3 regions of the Exiguobacterium sp. OS-77 genome follow, and region 2 is predicted to be linked to each of the others. Evidence: riboswitches for the same ligand, from Rfam matches in the RefSeq annotation. Region 2 holds a riboswitch; each other region holds the start of a gene.
What was found. A riboswitch is a leader RNA that binds a small molecule or an ion and turns the genes downstream of it on or off. The one in region 2 is predicted to bind thiamine pyrophosphate.

Region 1: it holds a riboswitch for thiamine pyrophosphate, as region 2 does, so the genes downstream of both, EXG77_RS10115 (thiamine phosphate synthase) here and thiT (energy-coupled thiamine transporter ThiT) in region 2, are expected to answer to the same signal.
Region 3: it holds a riboswitch for thiamine pyrophosphate, as region 2 does, so the genes downstream of both, thiD (bifunctional hydroxymethylpyrimidine kinase/phosphomethylpyrimidine kinase) here and thiT (energy-coupled thiamine transporter ThiT) in region 2, are expected to answer to the same signal.

What each region holds. Positions count from the first base shown of each region.
Region 1 covers NZ_DF239008.1:1,950,819-1,955,050, reverse strand. The annotation lists gene EXG77_RS10125 (OsmC family protein) at 1-207, shown strand, start outside; gene nagZ (beta-N-acetylhexosaminidase) at 204-1,424, shown strand; TPP riboswitch at 1,481-1,583, shown strand; gene EXG77_RS10115 (thiamine phosphate synthase) at 1,666-2,259, shown strand; gene EXG77_RS10110 (FAD-dependent oxidoreductase) at 2,256-3,200, shown strand; gene thiS (sulfur carrier protein ThiS) at 3,197-3,397, shown strand; gene EXG77_RS10100 (thiazole synthase) at 3,400-4,164, shown strand; gene EXG77_RS10095 (ThiF family adenylyltransferase) at 4,161-4,232, shown strand, end outside.
Region 2 covers NZ_DF239008.1:1,172,188-1,176,419, reverse strand. The annotation lists gene EXG77_RS05705 (amino acid permease) at 1-1,399, shown strand, start outside; gene EXG77_RS05700 (thiamine diphosphokinase) at 1,454-2,056, opposite strand; gene thiT (energy-coupled thiamine transporter ThiT) at 2,058-2,618, opposite strand; TPP riboswitch at 2,680-2,789, opposite strand; gene rpe (ribulose-phosphate 3-epimerase) at 2,812-3,468, opposite strand; gene rsgA (ribosome small subunit-dependent GTPase A) at 3,471-4,232, opposite strand, start outside.
Region 3 covers NZ_DF239008.1:2,601,651-2,605,882, forward strand. The annotation lists gene EXG77_RS13360 (hypothetical protein) at 1-2, opposite strand, end outside; gene thiE (thiamine phosphate synthase) at 14-652, opposite strand; gene thiM (hydroxyethylthiazole kinase) at 642-1,409, opposite strand; gene thiD (bifunctional hydroxymethylpyrimidine kinase/phosphomethylpyrimidine kinase) at 1,390-2,193, opposite strand; TPP riboswitch at 2,308-2,418, opposite strand; gene EXG77_RS13380 (murein hydrolase activator EnvC) at 2,482-3,759, opposite strand; gene EXG77_RS16640 (M23 family metallopeptidase) at 3,960-4,232, opposite strand, start outside.

The DNA of each region.
Region 1 (4,232 bases), 780 kb from region 2:
ATCGAAGGAGAACGGGCAGAGGACCATCCGCGGCGTTTTACGTCGATCTCGATTCATTACCGGCTCGAAGGAGATCTCCCGGAAGATAAGGTCCGTCGCGCCATCTCGTTATCAAAGGATAAATATTGTTCGGTCTCGCAATCCCTGAACGCTGAGATTTCCGTCTATTATTCGATCAATGGTGTCCGGAGCGAGGATCCTTTGTGAAGAAAGTCGTACTGATCGGTTGCCTGTTGCTTGCAGGGTGTGCGCAGGAGACGACGGAACCAACGAAATCATCACAACCGGAATCGAAACAACCGACAGAAGAAAAGAAACCGAAGCCTGAGCCGACGAAAGAAGAACGACAACAAGCAAAACTAAAGCAACAATTAAAAGCGATGTCGACGTCAGAAAAAATCGATCAACTGCTCTATATCGGAGTCGCCGGCACGGAACTTTCAGCAGCTGACCGGAAATTGTTACAGACGCATGCGATTGGCGGGGTCTTATTGCTCGGCGGAAACATCACGTCAGAAGAACAACTCTTGACGTTCACACGTGCGATTCAAGAGACGAATCAAAAACCGTATGCGTTTGTTGGGATCGATGAAGAAGGCGGACGGGTCAGCCGGGTACCGGATCAACGATTACGTCTACCGACGAGTCAACGGATGGCGCAAGGAGCAGATGATGCGAAAATGGAAGATGTCGGACGTACGCTCGGACATTTGTCACGATTTTATGGCTTCAACATGGACTTCGCACCGGTCCTAGACGTCAACAGTAATCCGAACAATCCGATCATCGGCGACCGTGCGTTCAGTGCTGATCCGAAGACCGTCGCGACGCTTGGTACGGCCCTGATGCACGGGATGCAGGAGACGGGAACGATTCCGGTCGTCAAACATTTTCCCGGTCACGGCAATACGAGTGTCGATTCCCATGTCGGGCTACCGAAAGTGACGGCATCAAAGGAAGAACTGAAGCAGACGGAACTGTTACCGTTTAAAGAAGCGATTCAAGAGGGCGCCGAGATGGTGATGGTTGCCCATATTCTCTATCCCGCGTATGACGATACGAATCCATCCTCGCTCTCAAAGCCGATCTTGACTGACCTCTTGCGTCAGCAACTCGGATTCAACGGTGTCATCATCACGGATGATCTCGTCATGGGAGCGATCACGAAACGATATGGTCTCGCAGAAGCGGCACGTCAGTCGCTCGTCAATGGAGCTGATATGGCGATGTTTTCAGAGGCAGGTGCTTACGCAAAAGTTCATGCTGAAGTGATGCAAGCCGTCAAAGACCAAACGCTGACGCCGGAGATGCTCGATGCTAAAGTAATGCGCATCCTGAAGCTAAAGCAGACGTATGCCGACAGCCAAGAGCAACAGCGACCGACGAAATCGGAGCTGATTCAGCAAGTGGAAGCGCTCAACTAGGACTAGCGAAGCAAAGCGACTCATGCTAGACTAATGGGGCAAGCCAATTAAACACGAAAAGACACTAGGGGAGTCTCCCAGCAGACTGAGACGGAAGTATCCGGACCCTTTGAACCTGATCTAGTTCGTACTAGCGGAGGGAAGTGGCTCGAAACCCTAGATATCCTTAGCGCTTCAGCGCATTTTCGGACCACTCCCTTCAACATCGGGAGTGGTCCTTTTTCGTATGGAAAGGAAGAACATGATGCGTTTACATCTGATTTCGACGGGATCCATTCATCCGCTTGACGAAATAAAGACCTTTCAATCACTTCAACCCTATACGGATCAGCTGCATCTACGTGAACCGAACTTATCGGCGGCAGAATTACTTGATCTGATTGAAGCACTCCTTGGGCATGGTTATTCGCCTGAACAGTTAACGGTTCATGACCGGGTCGACGTCGCCCATGTCGCCGGCATCGGTGTGCAGCTGACGCGCCGTTCCTTGCGTGTCCGCGATGTGCGACGTCATTTTCCGAATCTCGTCATCGGGAAATCGGTCCATTCACTAGCAGAGGCACTGGCAGCAGAAGCGGAAGGAGCCGACCGACTGCTGTACGGTCATATTTATCCGACAGCGTCGAAGCCGGACCTACCACCCCGAGGGATCGACGCATTAAAGCAAGTCGTCACCTTCACGACGAAACCAGTCATTGCGATCGGTGGGATTACACCAGAATGCATGCCTGAAATCGCAGCGACCGGGGCAACCGGAATCGCCGTCTTATCGGGTATTCTCGGTCAATCGGATCCACTCGCCGCCGTCAAGCGTTATCAGGGGGTTCGCGTATGACGAATCACATCATCATCGGCGGTGGAGTCATCGGGTTGACGCTTGCTTATGGTCTCGCCTGTCAGAATGAATCCGTCGTCGTCTTAGAACGTGGAACATGCGGACGAGGAACGAGCCGCGCAGCTGCCGGGATGCTCGCGACGGACATCGAGCTGAGGGCGGAATTGCATGTACTTGCCGCACGTAGTCGTCGTCTGTATCCGTTGCTTGCACGTCGACTCGAGCGAGAGACAGGCATCGATTGTGGGTACCGGGAACAACCGTTTTTGTTAAAACGTAAAGGAAGCGAGCATCTGTTTCCAGCTGTCGGTCAAATCGATCCACGACGACTGACGACTGCATTGATGTATGCCTTACACGCACGTGGCATATCGATTGAAGAACAGGTAGATGTCACACGCATCGAAGAGAACGATGACTTCATCAGGATCGAATCGAACGCAGGAACGTGGACCGGACGAACAGTGACGGTCGCTGCCGGACGCGGGTCGCAAGCCTTGCTCGATACAGTCGGAAATTCGATCGCGACATATGGGGTCAAAGGGGAGTGTCTCGCCGTCCGTCTCGCGGGTCAGCCGTTACGCTCGATTCTGTTTGATGAAGCCGTCTACCTCGTGCCAAAAGCTGACGGACGGATTTTGATCGGTGCGACCGAACTGCCGCACGACGAGACGGTCGGCGTCAGTGTCGCTGGGATCATGTCACTGCTTCAAGCAGCAGAACGACTGTATCCACCGATTCGTGACGCGGTCATCGAAGAAGTCTGGTCCGGTGTACGACCGCAAACGGTGTCCGGCTTGCCATATATCGGAGTCACCGATTCATCCCGTCGGATCTTCCTAGCGACAGGGCATCATCGGCATGGCATATTACTCGCACCAGCGACAGCGGAAGTCTTGGTAAATACATTACGGTTGATTCAGAAGGAGGAAGTCCGATGAACATTACGATTAACGGCAATGACCACACGATCGAACAGATTAAAACGATCGAGGACATGCTCACGCAACTCGGCTTAGGGGAAAAGCTCGTCATCGTCGAACAGAATCGACAAATTATCGATCGCATGGCGTACGGTCAGACAGTCGTTCGGGACAATGACACATTTGAAATCGTTCATTTCGTAGGAGGAGGATAAACATGCTGAAAATTGGAGAAAAGACATTTGAATCACGGTTATTGCTCGGAACAGGGAAATATACGGATGCTACGGTACAGCAGAAAGCAATCGATGCGTCTGCTTCACAAATTTTGACATTTGCCGTCCGTCGGCTCGATATCTTCGACAAACAACAAGCGAATTTCTTGGAGTCGCTTGATTTAGCGAAGTACGATCTACTTCCAAACACGGCTGGTGCGAAGACGGCGGAGGAAGCTGTTCGGTTAGCGAAGCTTGCGCGGGCATCCGGTATGTGTGACATGGTCAAGGTCGAAGTGATTGGTTGCGATAAGACGTTACTACCTGATCCGATCGAGACGTTACGGGCTTCTGAAGAATTACTCAAAGAAGGCTTCATCGTCTTACCGTATACGTCAGACGATGTCGTCCTTGCACGGCGACTCGAGGAACTCGGTTGTCACGCCATCATGCCGGCTGCATCACCAATCGGTTCCGGGCAAGGCATTCTCAACCCACTTCATCTACGATTCATCATCGAGCAGACGACGGTCCCGGTCATCGTCGACGCCGGGATCGGCTCGCCGACCGACGTCGCCTATGCGATGGAACTCGGTGCGGACGGTGTCTTATTAAACTCCGCTGTCGCCCATGCGAAAGATCCGGTCAAGATGGCGCACGCCATGCGACTAGCTGTCGAAGCAGGGCGCTTCGGATACGAAGCGGGACGAATCGAGAAAAAACAGTATGCGGTCGCGAGTAGTCCAACGAGTGGATTGATTCGATGAACCGTTACTCACGGCAAACTCGATTTCAACCGATCGGGGAAGCGGGACAAGCACGCTTAGCTGCAGCA
Region 2 (4,232 bases):
ACTCAAACGAGAGATGACGAGTCGACATCTGTTCATGATTTCACTTGGCGGAATCATCGGAACAGGCTTATTTTTAGGGTCAGGATTAACGATTTCACAAGCAGGACCTCTCGGGGCGGTCCTCAGTTACATCGTGGGTGGGACCATCATGTATCTGACAATGTTATGTCTAGGGGAATTAGCGGTCTATCTGCCGGTCTCGGGGTCATTTCAGACCTATACGACCCGCTTCATCGGACCAGGGATCGGCTTTGCCGTCGGTTGGATTTATTGGCTCGGCTGGGCCGTGACGGTGGCACTCGAAATCACAGCTGCCGGCAGTTTAATGGACCGCTGGTTTCCGAATGTACCCGTCGTCGTCTGGTGTACCGCCTTTACGGTCTTGCTGTTCGGTCTGAATGCCGTCTCCGCCAAAGCATTCGGTGAAGCTGAATTCTGGTTCTCGAGTTTGAAGGTCCTCGCGATCCTATTCTTCATCATTTTAGGTGGCGCTGCTTGGTTCGGCTGGTTACCGATGGAAGCAGATCGCCCAACATCGTTATTCGCTAACTTTACGGCAAGCGGTTGGTTTCCAAACGGGATTCTTGGTGTCTTGACGACGATGATCGCCGTCAACTTCGCCTTCCAAGGAACGGAATTGATCGGTGTTGCGGCTGGGGAGTCCGACACGCCAGAAAAATCGATTCCAAAAGCGATCCGCAATACAGTCTGGCGGACGTTCATCTTCTTCGTCTTATCGATTACGATCGTTGGTGCATTAATTCCGTATGAGACGGCTGGCGGAGTCAGCAGTCCGTTCATCATGGTCTTTGATGCGATCGGCATTCCGTACGCTGCTGATTTGATGAATATCGTCGTCTTGACGGCACTATTATCCGTCGGAAACTCCGGATTATATGCGGCGACTCGGATGTTATGGGCAATGGCGCAAGAAGGGATGATTTCAAAGAAATTATCTTACGTCAATGCACGTGGTGTGCCAATGCGTGCTTTACTCTTTACGATGATGTTCGCGATGTTATCGCTTCTGACCGCATTTTTCGCAGAAGATACCGTCTTCATTTGGCTCTTGTCCTTAGCCGGACTCGGGGCTCAAGTCGGCTGGATTTCGATCTCTGCTTCTCAGCTTGCATTTCGTCGTCAGTTCGTCCGAAACGGACACGATGTATCCGAACTGAAATTCAAGACACCACTCTATCCGGTGTTACCACTGATTTCGTTGACACTTAACGTCGTCGTCCTCGTCAGTCTTGCGTTTCAAGCGGATCAACGAATCGCTCTATACATTGGTGTTCCTTTCTTCCTTGTCATGTGGGGAAGTTATCATCTCTTCGTCAAAGGAAAACATCTATCCGCTCAAAGCGACATCCGTGTCGCCCCTTCTCAACTCGAAGAATAATTTCACACAAAAAGAGGTCGCGGAGTCATCCACGGCCTCTTTCCTATGATTGCGCTATTCCTTAAGCGTCCGCATCATCAATAGTTCTCCTTGATGGAGCTCTACCTTCGCTTCTGACGCACACCATTCATTACTGACGGTCAAGGAACCTCCGACCGGTACTGGATGTGCATCAAGTGGATATTTGACTCCGGATAAGCTTAAAGTCGATGGTACGAGTGGAATGAACGAAAGATAATAATAGCTCCCTGCTTCGACTGCATACGTTCCCTCAGCCAAGTATCGTACCTCTTCTCGTTTCGTCACGAGTCGTGCCTCTGGGTATCGCTTCAATAAATATACATTTTGGACGGTCATGTCGAGCCGCCCACCTGTCGCCCCGATAATGAAGGTATCCTCAAACTGTTTCTTCTCTGAGACTGTACGAAGTGCCAGTTCGAGATCCGTTTCATCTTTCTCGGCCGGATGAACGATTGCCCCTTCTGGTACATAACCAAGCGAATCAAAATCACCAATCGTCAGGTCGCATGTCAGCCCAAACGATTCAATCGTCTGAACACCACCGTCAACACCGACGATAAAATCACCTGGCTGACAAAACGTCCGTAAATCCGGCGCTTCTTCTCGCGGACCGGCACAGACGAGAATCGCCCGCATCTCAGACGCCTCGTGCCGAATAACGTAGTAAGCGTGGCGCAGTCGTGAATAAAAGACCCGCAACGACACCACAAAGAACGTAAGACGGTACCATGTATGTCGCGTTATAAATCAATGAATACGGTACGACTGGACCTTCGGCATACTCGGCAAAAAAGACGATTCCACTGATGACATGACAGATATAACGGAGTCCTGCGCCTAATAACGTCGCCAGGAGAACGAACGCCATCAAGCTTTTCTTTTGTCCATTGCGCGCGGCTAGTCTGACTTGACGCGCGAACAGACCACTTAATCCGACGACACCATACGCAATCGTATAGTCAAGCATCGGTTGAACGATCGTCAAGACTTGTGGAGCGAACATCAATTGAATCGTACCGACAAGCGCTCCCGTAACGACCCCTCCAACGACACCGTGGCGAAATGCCATGACGAAGATCGGTAACATCGCTAAGCTGATTGAGCCTCCTTGTGGCATTTTGAATGGAATCAGTAAATCAAAGACGACTCCGAGACTGGCAAAGATGGCAATTTCCATCATCATTTGTAACCGTTTCATGTTATTATTCCTCCTTCATTGTACGAGAGGACGCAAAAAGGCAGTACGACGAACGCCGTACTGCCTGCGTGCGCCACATCCCTACGTCCGTTTGAACGGAACAGGTTCGAAGGGTTAAAGTCTAAAAGACTCCTCTCAGCCGCTTTTCAAGCGACACCCCTTGCGGTCATCATATTTCGTTTTCTCGTTCTTATTATACGGCAGCCCCTTGACGAATGCTAGTGATCGCTTCCGCATAATCTGGTGCATTGTAGATTGCTGATCCTGCGACGAGAACGTTCGCACCGTTATCGATGCAAAGCTTTGCCGTTTCCGGATTGACGCCACCGTCAATCTCGATTTCAAATGTCAGACCACGATCTGCTTTCATTTGCGCAAGTGCTGCGAGTTTCGGCATGACACGCTCGATGAAGGCTTGTCCACCGAAGCCCGGATTGACCGTCATCAATAAAACCATATCGACATCCTCAAGGACGTGTTCAATCGTTGATAATGGCGTATGGGGATTCAAGACGACTCCTGCCTTTGCGCCCGCTGCTTTGATTTGTTGCAAGACACGATGGACATGATTCGTCGCTTCGACGTGGAACGTCACGATGTCAGCCCCTGCCTTGACGAAATCTTCAACGAAACGTTCTGGCTGGTCAATCATCAAATGGACATCGAGAATCATATCCGTCTTTTGACGTAAGCTGCTAAGCACAGGTAATCCAAATGAGATGTTCGGTACGAACTGACCGTCCATGACATCAAAATGGATATAGTCCGCGCCTGCTGCTTCGACTGCTTTGACATCACGCTCAAGATTCGCAAAATCTGCTGATAAGATCGATGGTGCAATTTTAATCATCTTCAATACCTCCGGGCTCGATTCTTGATTTCGTCTATAAACATACCATAGTTCTCATAACGAGAGGACATGATTTCTTGGGCTTCGACGGCTTCCTTGACGGCACAACCGGGTTCATTCAAATGCAAGCAACCTCGGTATTTACAATCATCTTGTACAGCGACGAATTCAGGAAAACTCCACCGTACATCCTCGATTTCCATATCATACGGAAAATCGAGGTTCGAGAAACCTGGCGTATCGGCAATCAATCCTTCGGCAAGCGGCATTAATGTGACGTGGCGCGTCGTATGACGTCCGCGTCCGAGTGATTTCGAGATCGCACTTGTTTCTAAATCAAGAGAGGGCTCCAGTGCATTGAGCAATGAACTTTTCCCGACACCGGATTGTCCGGCGAGAACGCTCGTTTTTCCAGCAAGTAACGGACGGACTTGCTCAACACCCGTCAACGTCTCACTTGATGTCTCGATGACCGTATACCCAATCTTCCGGTAAGCGGCAATCGCCTCTCGGACAGCCGGTCCTTTGACTTCGTCAAGTAAATCCATCTTCGTTAACAGGATGACGGGTTGGATTTCCTTCGCTTCGATCAAGACGAGAAATCGGTCGAGTAGATGCGCTGAAAAATCAGGTTCTGCCGCCGAGACGACAAGCAACGCTTGATCGATATTCGCGACAGGCGGGCGTACTAAAAAGTTGTCCCGCTCCTTCACTTCGAGAATGTACCCGGTCTCACTTTCGATATGAAGCACGACTTCATCTCC
Region 3 (4,232 bases), 1.4 Mb from region 2:
ACCTCTGAACGGATTATACCCTGTTCTGAAGTGATTGATGCCATTCTCGCACAGCATCTGTCATTTGCTGCGCAGCGAGTTGCCGATCTTCTTTAGCGAAAATTTCTGAAATGACGGCGTACCCTTCTAGCGGGATGGGAAGGGTGGAGACATTTGTTGCTGTGATTCCACCAATACCGATTAGAGGTAATCGTACGGCTTCCCGAATCGCCTGAAGCATCGTATGCGACATGGAATCAGCGTCCGCTTTGGATGACGTCGCAAATAGAGATCCCACGCCTAAATAAGAGGCTCCGTCTCGTTCTGCTTCAATCGCTTGTGCAACAGTGGCTACCGACACACCAATTACAGCATCTGGTAAAAGGCGACGTGCTGCGGTTAAAGGAATGTCTTCTTGTCCGATATGCAAACCAGCTCCGACGAGTAACGCGATATCGATCCGGTCATTGATGATCAAAGGAATGTCGTGTCGATCCGTCAGTCTCTTCAACCGAACTGCCTGATCGTAGAATTCCTTTCCTTGTGCGGTTTTTTCTCGTAGTTGCACGATCGTCGCACCACCTAAAACAGCTTCCTCAACGACCGTCTCGATCGCGACGCCAGGATGGTACCGACGATCCGTCACTGCATAGATGGAGTAATCAATTGACACGTTCTGTCACCTCCACCAGTTCTTGCTCCGTCATGAGGCTGATCGCATTGAACAATTCTCGTTTAAAATCACCAAGACCTTGCGCAGAGACTGCTTGTTCTCCTGCTTTTCCCATGACGAATGTTCCGTGAACAGCCGCCTCAAACGCCGTATATCCTGCGCCGAGGAAGCTCGCAATCAAGGAAGCCGTCATACAGCCCGTACCCGTGATGTCTCCTAGACGAGGTGTTCCTACATGTAATTCCATTTCGCGCGTTCCATCCGTGATATAGTCGTTCGGACCTGTCACGACGAGGACAGATTTGTGTTTGCGAGCGAATGCACGAATACTTTCTCGATCCATCATTGCATCTCCCGCAGCATCGACTCCCTTAGTTCGTCCGTCTTCCCCAAGTAACGTCTTGATTTCAGAAGTATTTCCTTTGATGACCGTACACCCGAGATCAATGAGTTCTTTAGAAAAGGCAGTACGTAATGTCGTTGACCCTGCTCCAACTGGATCAAGAACGATCGGGACATTCAAACGTCCCGCTTCACGGGCTGCAAGTCGTTGAGCTGCTTGCATGTCTGCATCGATCGTACCAATGTTTAAGACAAGGGCTTGCGCGAGTCTAACCATCTCTTCTACTTCGCGAATGTCTTCCGCCATGACGGGTGATGCTCCAACAGCGAGTGTGACGTTTGCGCAGTCGTTGATCGTTACCGTGTTCGTCAGATGGTGAATGAGTGGTTTGTGTTCAAGAATGGTCGTAAACATGTGTATCCCTCCAAAGTGAATGAAAATGATGTGTCGGTCCAATACCTTGTCCGAGAGCAAATCCATGACGAATCGCCTCCGTGACATAGCTCTTTGCTTGTCTTACACTATCTGTAAAATCTTCTCCAAGCGCCATCCGCGCCGCAATCGCCGCAGATAAGGTACAACCAGTTCCATGAGTATGTTGATTGTCTAACCGTTCCGATGTGAAGCGGTGTTCTACTTCCCCATCAAACAACAAATCCGTCGCAGCTCCTGAGAGATGTCCACCTTTTAGTAATACTGCCCCTGTCTGTGTAGCTAATTGATGCATCGCCAGTCGCATTTCATCTAGATTGGTGACCGATCGTCCTGTTAAACGCTCCGCTTCCGGTAAATTTGGTGTGACGAGTGTCGCAAGCGGTAAAAGCTCCGAAATCAATGCTTGTTCAGCCTCCGTCCGTAATAAGGCATGTCCCCCTTTAGCGACCATGACGGGATCTAATATGATCGGAACTGTCTGTTTGCGGAGATGTGTAGCAATGAGACGAATCGTCTGCGCATTCGAGACCATTCCGATTTTGATCGCATCGACACGAATGTCTGAAAAAATCGACGTTAACTGGGCATCTACGATTTCTGGAGATAACTCTTCCACCGCTTGAACACCCAACGTATTTTGCGCCGTGACAGCTGTCAGGACGCTCATTCCATAAACGCCTAAAGCTGAAAATGTTTTTAAATCTGCTTGAATCCCAGCTCCACCACCGGAGTCGGATCCCGCAATCGTCAGTACATGTTTCATATTCTTTTCACCTTCCCATCGAGCAATATAAGGGAGTCGTGACCGACAAAAAAGCGTCGACCGCTGTAAAAAAGCAGTCGACGCTATACGAAAGCGTTATACACGCATTCCGGTATCCGTTCGGCTCAACTTTCCTACGCTGGTATTATCCAGTTCAGGTAATAGGGTCGAAAACAGATTGGTTTTCCTCTCAGCCGGATTCCTCCAGCTCCCCTAGTTGCTCAAGTATTCGTTTCGCCTTAACTGTAGCATAGGAAAGAAAAAAAAACGAGCCGAAGCCCGTTTTGATTACAGATATGCCAATGGATTGACTGCATTTAAAGGAGAAGAAGCACTGTATTGATAGCCTCCGACATGTAGTTCGAAATGTAAGTGTGGTCCTGTTGAATTCCCTGTACTACCAAGTGTTCCGACTTGCTGACCTTGAGAGACCGTTTGTCCTGCATGAACAGATAATGAGCTCATATGAGCGTAAACCGTCGTATAGACTTTTCCATCCAAGAAATGTGAAATCATGACGTGGTTTCCGTAAGGTCCACCACCTGATGCTGTAATGACGGTTCCGGCTGCTGCTGCGACGATCGGAGATCCGACGGGACCTTTGAAATCGACGCCATTATGGAATGTATAACCGTTTGCTCCACTAGCTGGTCCGAATCCTTGTGATACCCCACCAGAAGATGGTCGGACAAATTTCCCACCACCTGAAGCGATTGGTGTTGTATCTGAACTTGTTGATTCTGTATTCTTATTGGCTTGTTTTGCTGCTTGAGCACTTGCTTTAGCCGCTTTTTCAGCTGCCGCTTTCTCTGCTGCTGCTTTTTCAGCCGCTGCTTTAGCCGCTGCCTTCGCTGCCGCAATCGCACGTTCTTGCGCTTCGAGAGTCGCTTGCAGTTCTTTTGCGTCTAACAGTTCTGTCGTAAACTTCGTCTTCCCTTTTCGTAATTTTTTGAGTGTAGCACTACGCTCTTTCATTTGAACTTTTAACGCTTTTTTTTGTTCAAGCAATACTTTCTTTTCTTGCATTTGCTCCGCTTTTTTCTCAACAAGTGCTTGTTTTGCTTCTGCTAATTTTTGTTGTGTCGCGATGTAATCTGAAATCATTTTATCATCTTGTTCAGCAATCTTTTTACCCGCCATGACACGGCTGAATAAATCACCTAAATCCTTTGATCCAAAAATGACTTCTTCCCACTTAATCGAGTTTCCATCGTTTTCTTGGAAAACACGTAAACGATCACCGAGTAGTTCTTCCTGCTTCTGTAGCATCTCCTCGTAACGAACGATGTCTGCCTTTAACTCATCGATTCGATTGCTTAACTGTTTAATTTGTTTATTTTTTTCGGAAACTTGGAAAATCTTTTCGTTAATCGCTGCGTCGATTCGATTGATTTGACGTTGTTCTTTTGAAATTTTAGCTTCTTGCTTTTTAATCTCTTTTTCTAATTTACGTTGTTCAGCGGCATTTTCAGCCTTTTTTTCTTTAATCGTTGCTGCCGCGATCGGTTGTGTACCTGTTGTAAGTAATGCCCCTAAAACAATGGTAGAAATTAGTTTTTTTAGCATATATCGTTTTCCTCACTTATGTATTTTCATTTTTTATTATAGTATTCAAGTTTCTCTCATATCTGAAATAGATTATAGCACCCTAATCGTTTCAAAAAAATTTCATTTACATTTCAAGTGAAAACGTTTTTTTGTAATATATATATTTCTTATCAAATATAAAAAAAAGAATCGTTGCATATGCAACGATTCTTAACTGTTTAAAACATAGTCATTGGATTTACTGAGTTAGCTGGACCTGTTGCACTGTAGCTGTATCCACCAACGTGAATTTCGAAGTGCAAGTGTGGACCTGTTGAGTTTCCTGTGCTACCACGTGTACCGATTTGTTGACCTTGGCTGACGCGTTGACCTGCACTAGCGTTCAATGAACTCATATGTGCATAGACTGTCGTATATGTCTTCCCGTTCAATTGGTGAGCAATCATGATGTGATTTCCGTAAGGTCCGCCACCTGATGCTGTAATGACTGT